2 regions of the Clostridium sp. AF32-12BH genome follow, and region 2 is predicted to be linked to the other one. Evidence: a T-box and tRNA genes for the amino acid it is inferred to sense, from the RefSeq annotation. Region 2 holds a T-box; the other holds one or more tRNA genes.
What was found. A T-box is a leader RNA that pairs with one kind of tRNA and senses whether it is charged. The one in region 2 lies ahead of leuS (leucine--tRNA ligase), so its partner is inferred to be a tRNA-Leu.

Region 1 (5,248 bases), on a different contig from region 2:
TTTGTCCAGAAAATCATAAATGCGGTCCAGTTTTTCCGGATCCAGGATCTCGCCTTTGAAAAAATCCAGGATTTCCCGGTTTTCCAGCACATTTTTCTTCTTTTTTGCCTCTTCTAACAACAGTCCCAGTTTCTCATCAAATGTCTGTGTACGTTCTTCCATATCTATCCGCCCTTTCTCAAATGCAGATCACCGGAAAAGGAATTGCCCATCCGGTCCTTTCACTAGTCAATGGATATCTGAAGCGTTTTCAGCGCCGCCTGCTGCCGGATGATCTGTTGGAGCGCCGCAATGTCGGTTGCGCTCCGGCTTGCCTCATCCAGGCTGTTTTTCTTCACTTTCAGCACTGTTTCAGAAAATGCTTTTCGCTGTTCTTCATTATTTAAGGAATCATTCAGGCTTGCGTTGAACAACGCCGCCACCTGTTTGTATTGTTCTTCATCGTTGATAAATCGATTCAGGATCCCGGCCGGGTTTAAGTTCCCTTCTTTATGACCATCAAAAACCATCTGTGCAACTTCATGATATAATGGCTCCCGAAAATCATCCGCATCAATGATGCCGGCAATCTTCTCAAAAAGCTGCGGCCGTTCGATCAGCCAGGTCAAAAGAAGGCGCTGCGACCTACGAATGCCGTCGTCCTTTTCTTTTTTCTTTTTCCGCTCACGCGGGTCTGTTCTGTCTTCTTCCCATTTTTGCAGTGGAACCGAACCAAGCTGGTTTCCAAGCCGGTTCACCAGCCTGCGCAGATCTTCATAAGGAATAAACTGCGCCTGCGCAACAGCCCTGGTGTAATTATCCCGTTCCAGTGCCTCCCCAAATTCCAGAAGCTTTCTCGCAACCGCATTGTAAAAACGGGTCTTTTGTTCCGGATCTTCCAGATCATATTCCCGCTTCATAACATCGATTTCATACAGGAAACTGTTCTGCGCATTGGCAATCCGCTCCCGGAATGCATCTGCCCCAAGATTTTTGATAAATTCATCCGGATCCTTATAAGGTTTTAAATTCAGCACTTTTGTGGAGATGCCGACCTCTTTTAAGATCGGGATTGCGCGGAGTGCTGCTTTTACCCCCGCCCCATCACTGTCGTACGTCAGGATCACCGTGTCCGTATAACGTTTGAGCAGCACCGCATGCTGGGTCGTAAAAGCCGTGCCAAGCGACGCTACCGCATTGGTAAAGCCCGCCTGGTGCATGGCAATGACATCCATATAGCCCTCGCAGGCCAGTATATACTTTTCCCGGCTGGTACGGGCATAATTTAACCCGTACAGATTCCGGCTTTTATCAAAGATCATGGTCTCCGGTGAGTTTAAATATTTCGGAGTCCCGTCTCCCATCACGCGTCCGCCAAATCCGATCACGCGGTTATTGACATCCATGATCGGGAACATAACACGATTCCAGAATTTATCATATGTGCCGCGCTCCTCCATCGTGACCAGACCACTGTCACGCAGAATTTCATCGGTATAGCCTTTTGAGCGCAGGTACTGATACAGATCATTGCTCGTCTTATTGGCAAATCCAAGCCCAAAATGCCGGATCGTGTCGTCAGACAATTCCCGCTTCCGGAAATAATCGTACCCGATCTTTCCCTGGGGCTGATGCAGCTGATAGTAAAAATAATTGGCTGCAAGCTTATTGATTTCCAAAAGCGTGGAACGTTTATCTGCTTTTGCCCGTTCTTCTTTCGAGTACTCCACCTCCGGCAGATGAATGCCAGCCCGGTCTGCCAGTACCTTTAAAGCTTCCGGAAACGAATAATTTTCATATTCCATAACAAAGGTGATCACGTTTCCGCCGGCACCACAGCCAAAGCAATAATACATCTGCTTCTGCGGCGACACCGAAAAGGAAGGGGATTTTTCATTATGAAACGGGCAAAGGCCGAAATAGTTGGAACCTTTCTTCTGTAGTTTTACATATCCAGAAATCACATCTACAATGTCATTCCTCGTCCGCACTTCTTCTACGACATCTTCCGGATAATACATAAGCCTCTCCTTTCTTTAATGCACCTTCCAGGATTTTGGAATGAACAGTTCTTCAAATTTATCGATGGAATAGCTGTCGCTCATACCAGCAATATAATCACATACCACGCGTTCTTTGGGTTCCTTCCGTTCCCAGATCATGAACAGATATTCTTCTGGGAGTTCTGCCGTATGCTCCAGATAATACTGGTATAAAAATACCAAAAGCTGCTGTGCTCTTCCCTCTTCTGCTTTCGGAACTTTATTCTCATAAACATTTTCAAACATCCAACCGCGCAGTCCCTGCATGGCTTCCTCGATATGAGGCGACATCCGGATTTCCGACCGGTCCATACTCTGCCCGATAATATCGTGAATCAGTAAATCCAGACGTTCCCTTACGCTATGTCCAAGAACGTCGGTATATTGCGCCGGAAGCTGATCTTCCGTGAAGATTTTTGCCCGGATCGCATCATCAATATCGTGGTTGATATACGCGATTTTATCGGAAAGCCGCACAACGCATCCCTCCAGTGTGGAAGGATGGCCACTGGTCCTGTGATTTTTGATTCCATCCCGGACCTCTTTCGTAAGATTGAGACCCTTACCGTCTTTTTCCAGTACTTCGACCACACGCACACTCTGAAGATAATGGGAAAATCCATAAGGACAAAGTTCATTCAGGATGCGTTCCCCGGAATGACCAAATGGTGTATGACCAAGATCGTGCCCCAGTGCAATAGCCTCTGTCAGATCTTCATTCAGCCGGAGCGCACGGGAAATAGTCCTTGCAATCTGCGCAACTTCCAGTGTGTGCGTCAGGCGTGTCCGGTAATGGTCTCCTTCTGGAGCCAGAAATACCTGGGTTTTATGTTTTAATCTGCGAAAAGACTTACAATGAAGAATACGGTCGCGATCCCGCTGATATGCCGTGCGAATGTCACATGGTTGTTCTTCGCGGTCACGTCCCTGCGTGTTTTGGCTTAATGACGCATAAGGACTTAAATAATCCGCTTCCCAGGCTTCTCTCATCTCTCGTATATTCATAAACCAATTCCCCCTTTCCGGACTCATAATTATAATAAGTATATCATAATTTCCGAAATTTTCATACTATTTTCCGTTCCAGGGTATGCAAAAAGAGCGAAGAACTGATTGTTCTTCGCTCTGCTCATGCAGAAGATGGGAGTCGAACCCACAAGGTATTGCTACCACACGGACCTGAACCGTGCGCGTCTGCCAATTCCGCCACTTCTGCGAACCATCGACCCGGTAAAGTGTTTTACCGAATCAACACGTATATTATATCCAACCCATGATGATTTGTCAACTGATTTTTTAATTTTTATAAAAATTTATGTTTCCATGAAAACATGTGGAACTATGTGAATTTACGCTTCTGCTTTCCAAACAGAATGTAGGAAGACACCTATGCTGCAGAACGTAATGTTCCATGAAATCAAAAAAGCGAAGAACAAACAGTTCTTCGCCTCTGATGCAGAAGATGGGAGTCGAACCCACAAGGTATTGCTACCACACGGACCTGAACCGTGCGCGTCTGCCAATTCCGCCACTTCTGCAAAACTCCCCGAGTAGGACTTGAACCTACGACAGCGCGGTTAACAGCCGCGTGCTCTACCGACTGAGCTATCGAGGAATGTTCCCGCATCTTCTTTTCAGAAGATACTGCGGGAGATGGGACTTGAACCCACACGACATAACTGCCACTAGATCCTTAGTCTAGCCTGTCTGCCAATTCCAGCACTCCCGCGAACGTTTAATACTATACCACAGTTTCCTGGATCTGACAAGTACTTTTTACATTTTCTTTTCCAATTTCTTTTGCCAATCTCCCCCCAAATTCCACGGATTCATTTTTATTAGCATTTATGCACCGCTTTTTGTCATTTTCAGCCCATTTATTTGTGGATTTTCCGAGAAAATATTAGTATAATGAAGAAAAACAAATGACACATACCGAGGTGACTTACATGAAAAAGAAAATCGAAACACCCCTTCAGGGATACCTCTCCAGCATTGTCGCCTTCATTATCGCAACCGCATTTGGTATTGTTGTATTTTCTGCTGTTTCCCAACGTGCAGTAGAATCACTCGCCCAGTCAAAACTGATGATGAACGTTTCCAGGCAGAGCGTACATTTTGAAGATATTCTGGACGTCAACTACCAGTTTCTGGATGGAGTTGCCGCACAGATTGGAAAAGATGGTGTTCTTCTCTCCCAGAAAAACCAGGATATGCTTTCCGCCATCAAGTCCACCACTTCCATCAACCACGTCGCTCTGATCGAACCAGACGGCACTTCTCATTATGAAAATGGAGACGTAAAAGACGTTTCCCACCGCGATTATTTCAAGGAAGGCATTACCGGTCAGCGCATTCTGAGCGATCCAGTACAAAGCAGTGTCGACCACGAGACCAGAGTCATTCTCGGAGTTCCGGTCCTGCACAATGATTCCGTCATCGGACTTCTTGGGGCTTCTTACAATGTTACCGCACTCAACCACCTGATGTTTGATGACCTGTTTGGGAGCAAAGGATTTTGTATCATTATCGACGAGGATGGAAATATCATCACGCTGGACGGCAATTCCGACACGCAGAAAATCAGTTACACCGATAACTTTTTTGAATTTTTTGACAAATGGAATTTCCGCAGCAACAATTCTCTTCAGGAAATCCGTGATGCTTTCCAAACCCAGTCCGATGGTGTGCTGAAACTGATCCAGCCGGAAGATCCAGATTCCAGCCGCTACATTGCCTACACACCACTCCACTTAAACAACTGGATGATGTGTTACATCATTCCCGTATCGGTTGCGAATGAGAGTTATATGTTTGTCCACGATTACGAACTGGCATTAAATGGTTATTTTATGGTTCTGGTTCTTTTGCTGATCTGGCGTATCGCCGTGATCCACACCAGGGACCGGAAAGAACTGGTTCATTCCGCACAGATTGATGGTTTAACCGCTGTATATAATAAAGAACATACGCAGCCTGTCATAGATGCTTTTCTGCGAACATGCCGCCCAGACACCCTGCACGCTTTCCTGATCCTGGATATCGATAAATTCAAAGATGTAAACGATACCTGGGGACACGCCGTCGGAGATCTGATTCTCCAGCGCGTAGGTGCATTTTTGAAAAACCAGTTTCGGGATGACGATATCATCGGACGGATCGGCGGAGATGAATTTGTCATTCTCATGAAAAATATCGGCAACAAAGACATTGCGTTAAACCGGGTA
Region 2 (5,248 bases):
TCGATGCCGCGGTCATCCCACTCTGCATCCAGTTCCGGCGGTCCTACGAACAGCTCGTACATTCTCAGAGCATCACAGCCGTAATCTCTTACCAGATCATCCGGGGAAACCACATTTCCTTTGGACTTACTCATCTTGATACCATTCTTACCATTGATCATACCCTGGTTGAAGAGCTTCTTGAACGGCTCATCGAAATCTACGACTCCGATGTCGTGCAGGAACTTGGTGTAGAAACGGGAGTAGAGAAGATGCAGAACTGCATGCTCTACGCCGCCGATGTACATATCAACCGGCAGATACTTGGCAGCTTTCTCCTTGGAAACCAGCTCTTTGTCGTTGTGGTTGTCCACATAACGCAGGAAGTACCAGGAAGAACCAGCCCACTGCGGCATGGTATTGGTCTCTCTCTTTGCCGGGCCTCCGCACTGCGGGCACTTGCAGTTTACCCACTCATCGATGGCAGCAAGCGGTGACTCACCGGTACCGGTCGGCTGATAGCTCTCAACCTCCGGAAGACGTAACGGAAGCTCCTCCTCTGGAACCGCTACGTTGCCGCACTTCGGGCAGTGAACGATCGGGATCGGCTCGCCCCAGTAACGCTGTCTGGAGAATACCCAGTCACGCAGCTTGTAGTTAACGGTCTTCTTACCAAAGCCCATCTTCTCGATCATTTCCGGAGCTTCTTTTTTCAGTACGGAAGACTCCATACCGTTCCAGTCGCCGGAGTTGATCATGGTGCCGGATGCCTCGGTATAAGCTTCGGTCATGTTCTCGATCTCTTTGCCGTCTTTTGCGATAACCTGGATGATCGGGATGTTAAACTTCTTAGCGAACTCGAAGTCACGGTCATCGTGAGCCGGTACGCACATGATCGCGCCGGTACCGTAATCTGCCAGTACATAGTCGGACAGCCAGATCGGAACCTTTGCACCGTTTAACGGGTTGATCGCATAGCTTCCGGTGAATACGCCGGTCTTCTCTTTGTCCTGCATACGGTCTACGTTGGAACGCATGGAAGAATCGAAGATGTATTTCTCAACAGTCTCTCTGGTCTCGTCGGTAGCCAGGCTCTTTGCCATAGCATGCTCCGGAGCCAGTACCATGAAGGTAGCTCCGTGCAGGGTATCCGGGCGGGTGGTGTAAACGGTGATCTTCTCATCTCTTCCCTCAACCTGGAAATCAACCTCAGCACCGTAGGATTTGCCGATCCACTCGCTCTGCATCTTTTTCACTTTCTCCGGCCAGTCAAGCTTGTCCAGATCGTTTAAGAGACGGTCCGCATAAGCGGTAATCTTTAACATCCACTGACGCAGGTTCTTCTTGGTAACCGGGGAACCACAACGCTCGCAGCAGCCGTTTACTACTTCCTCGTTTGCCAGACCGGTCTTACAGGATGGGCACCAGTTGATCGGGAACTCTTTCTCGTAAGCAAGGCCTTTCTTGAACATCTGTACAAAGATCCACTGGGTCCATTTGTAGAACTCCGGATCGGTAGTATTTACTTCCATATCCCAGTCGTAGATTGCTGCGATCTCGTTGATCTGGCGCTTGATGTTCTTGATGTTCTCGGCGGTAGATTTTGCCGGATGAACGCCCATCTTGATCGCATAGTTCTCTGCCGGAAGACCAAATGCATCCCAGCCCATCGGATGGATAACATAATGACCCTTTAACATCTGGTAACGGCTCCATACATCGGAGATAACGTAACCTCTCCAGTGACCTACATGAAGTCCGCTGCCAGACGGATACGGGAACATATCCAGGCAGTAATATTTCGGCTTTTTGCCGTCATTGACATTGATCGGGTTTTTCTCCCAGTTTTCACGCCACTTTTTCTCAATGGCGCTATGGTTGTAACTTGCCATGATTCTTCCTCCTGATTGCTTTTTAAGGAATGAAAGCAATAAAAAATGCGCCTCTGGACTTAGTGTCAGAGACGCAGGATATTCTTTCGCTTTTGATCCTTACGCGGTACCACTCTGCTTCATGCTTTCGCATGCGCTTTTGATCCGATAACGGCGGATGTCCGTCCCGGCCTACTTTCCACTAGAAACGCAACGGTATGAATACGAAACCATTACGAAACGAAAAGGGTTCGGCGGGCTGCTCCGAGACCAGTTTCTGCGCACATTCTTACTGTCTTGCACCTTCCGGCAGCTCTCTGAAAAGTCCGTCACGCATATTTCTTCTCTTCTTTGCATTTACGCTGTTATCTAATTTAGCATAATTGGAAATCTGTGTCAAGGGTGGAATTCGCCTGTTGAGCACGCTTGCACCTTCGCAACGAAAATTTTCTCATGCTTTCGCATGTCCTTATTTTTCTTCGTACTGTCCCAGATCGATTTCGCCAGAGAACACCTCCACTGCCGGTCCGGTCATAAACACATGTCCGCTCTCACGGTCCCAGGTGATTTCCAGGTTTCCGCCGATCAGCTGGACCTCGACGGTATTCTCCACCAGTCCCAGCATCATGCTGGCAACTGCACTGGCCGTTGCCCCGGTTCCGCAGGCCCAGGTTTCCCCACTGCCGCGCTCCCAGACACGCATCTGCAGATGCGTCCGGTCGATCACACGGATAAACTCACTGTTCACCCGGTCCGGAAAGCGCTCATGCATCTCGTAAGCCGGTCCGATTTTCTCCAGATCCATGCAGTCCACATCATCAACATAATAAACCGCATGCGGATTTCCCACATCGATTCCGGTAAATTCCAGGATTCTTCCTTCGATCTGGATTTTCTCCGGCAGCTCACTGGTCAGTTTGGGAACCCCCATATCTACTTTTACGGTTTTGACTTTTCCGTTTTCCACCTGCATATCCAAATATTTGATGCCGCCAAGGGTTTCCACGGAGATCTGCGGCTTGTCTACGATTCCATGATCATACGCATATTTTCCGACGCAGCGGATGCCGTTTCCGCACATGCTGCCCTCGCTTCCATCTTCATTGAACATCCGCATGCGGCAGTCAGCCACTTCAGACGGGCAGATGAGGATCAGACCATCGGAACCAATGCCAAAATGGCGTTCGCTGACCAGTTCTGCCACGCGCGCCGGATCCTCCACATGCTCCTCAAAACAGTTCACATAAACGTAATCGTTTCCGATTCCCTGCATTTTTGTAAATTTCATAAACTCCTCCAACTGTATTTATCTAATTTTTTCATGATTTGCATCCAACCGCAGACATCCGTGAGACATTTGCGGCAGCTGTTGTCTTCTCCCTACATCAGACTGATGACCATCTGCGCCGTCTCCAGCATATTAGTTCCACTGTCCATGCTGCACTTTTGTATGTACCGGTGCGCTTCCTCTTCTGTCATGTTGTTGCGCTCCATGAGAAGAGCTTTCGCCTGATTGATGATGGCCCGCTCCTTCTCATCTCTCTGTTTCGGCTGCTGCCGCAGTTTTTTTCTGCGTCTCGTCTGCGCCTGAACGATCATCTCCAGTGTTCCGATCAGGTCATGAACCTTTAGCGGCATCGGCAGACACACCACTTGTTCCGGCGTGCCAGATGACCATTTATTTGGGGATGAGATCATCAGCATACTGAATTCCGGACTCATGCAGTCATAAAGTTCTGAATACAGCATGTCTGTCAGACGGTAGCCGCACACGATAATTCCACTGTTCAGATCGTCTAACTGCGCCAAAACCTGTGCTCCGGAGGTACATACGGCGATAACCGGAAACCCATTTTTCATCAGTATGTTTTTTATGCTTTTTGCGTCTTCCGGCTTAGAAAATGCTACAATGATATTCGCCAAAATTCTCACCTCCAGGGGTTGTTGTCAGGTGACTTGAAAAGCTTCTTTTTTCCACAGCAGAAAATCATCAGAATTTATACAAATATTCCTGGACCTCCCAGTCTGTCACTTCTGCACGGAATTTTTTCCACTCTGTGTTTTTTGCCTCGAGGTATTTGTTATAAATATGATCTCCAAGCAGTTCTTTTACAAACGTACTGCCTTCAAACGCTTCAATCGCTTCCCCCAGTGTCTGCGGAAGCTGGGAAATGCCAAGTGCACGGATTTCCTCATCCGTCAACGCAAATACATTGCGGTCTACACTCGGCGGCGGGGTCATCTCTTTTTTGATTCCATCCAGTCCTGCTGCAAGACAAGCTGCCAGGGCAAGATATGGATTCACGGCAGAATCCGGGCAGCGCAGTTCAATCCGGGTGCTGTCGCCCTTGGAACTTGGGATGCGGATCAGGGCACTGCGGTTTGCCAGAGAAGACCAGGCAACACAGACCGGAGCATCATATCCCGGAACCAAGCGCTTATAGGAATTGACAAGCGGATTGGTAAGCAGCGTAATCTCGCGGATATGAGCCAGGATTCCTGCCATAAACTGATAAGCTACTTTACTTAAACCAAGGCTGTCGCTCTCATCCACAAACATATTATTTCCATGTACATCACCCAGGGACATGTTAATATGCATGCCGGAACCATTTACCCCGGCCTTTGGCTTCGGCATAAAGGTTGCGTGAAGTCCATGGCGTTTGGCAATGGTTTTGACCGCCATCTTAAAGGTCATGATATTGTCTGCCGCCGCAAGACCTTCGGTATATTCCAGATCAATCTCATGCTGGGCCGGGGAAATCTCGTGGTGAGACGCTTCCACTTCGATATCCATATCCTCCAGATTCAAAACAATGTCCCGGCGGACATTCTCTGCCAGATCGATCGGTCCCACATCAAAGTAACCGGCATTTTCATGGGTATTGGTGGTTGGTCTTCCCTCCTCATCGGTATGGAATAAGAAGAATTCACACTCCGGTCCTACATGGAACTCATAGCCCATGTCTGCTGCCTCTTTTAATACCTTCTTCAGCACATAGCGCGGATCTCCCTCAAACGGTTCCCCGTTTGGGCGGTATACATCGCACATCAGGCGGGCTACTTTCCCCTGCTGCGGTCTCCACGGAAAAATTGCAAAGGTATCCAGGTCCGGATACAGGTACATATCGGATTCCTCGATTCTCACAAACCCCTCAATCGCAGAACCGTCAAACATACAGCGGTTGTTTAATGCTTTTTCCAGCTGACTTGCCGTGATTGCCACATTTTTCAGCATTCCGAAAATATCTGTAAACTGAAGGCGGATGAACTCTACGTCCTCTTCCTCCGCCATGCGGATAATGTCTTTCTTTGTATATCTGCTCATGTCAATCTCCCTTCCATGATATACATGATTCTATCAAAGAAACGAGGGCGTCAAGAAAACCGTTTTCACG

Region 1: it has a tRNA-Leu gene. The T-box ahead of leuS (leucine--tRNA ligase) is inferred to sense a tRNA for this amino acid. The anticodon was not compared.

Annotation. Positions count from the first base shown of each region.
Region 1 covers NZ_QUEH01000012.1:42,837-48,084, reverse strand. Annotated here, with positions in the region: gene rpoD (RNA polymerase sigma factor RpoD) at 1-162, opposite strand, end outside; gene dnaG (DNA primase) at 225-2,000, opposite strand; gene DWZ40_RS12675 (deoxyguanosinetriphosphate triphosphohydrolase) at 2,016-3,026, opposite strand; tRNA gene DWZ40_RS12670 (tRNA-Leu) at 3,154-3,237, opposite strand; tRNA gene DWZ40_RS12665 (tRNA-Leu) at 3,476-3,559, opposite strand; tRNA gene DWZ40_RS12660 (tRNA-Asn) at 3,564-3,636, opposite strand; tRNA gene DWZ40_RS12655 (tRNA-Leu) at 3,667-3,750, opposite strand; gene DWZ40_RS12650 (sensor domain-containing diguanylate cyclase) at 3,971-5,248, shown strand, end outside.
Region 2 covers NZ_QUEH01000003.1:175,921-181,168, forward strand. Annotated here, with positions in the region: gene leuS (leucine--tRNA ligase) at 1-1,871, opposite strand, end outside; T-box leader at 1,936-2,211, opposite strand; gene dapF (diaminopimelate epimerase) at 2,320-3,138, opposite strand; gene DWZ40_RS04000 (ANTAR domain-containing protein) at 3,231-3,773, opposite strand; gene glnA (type I glutamate--ammonia ligase) at 3,841-5,178, opposite strand.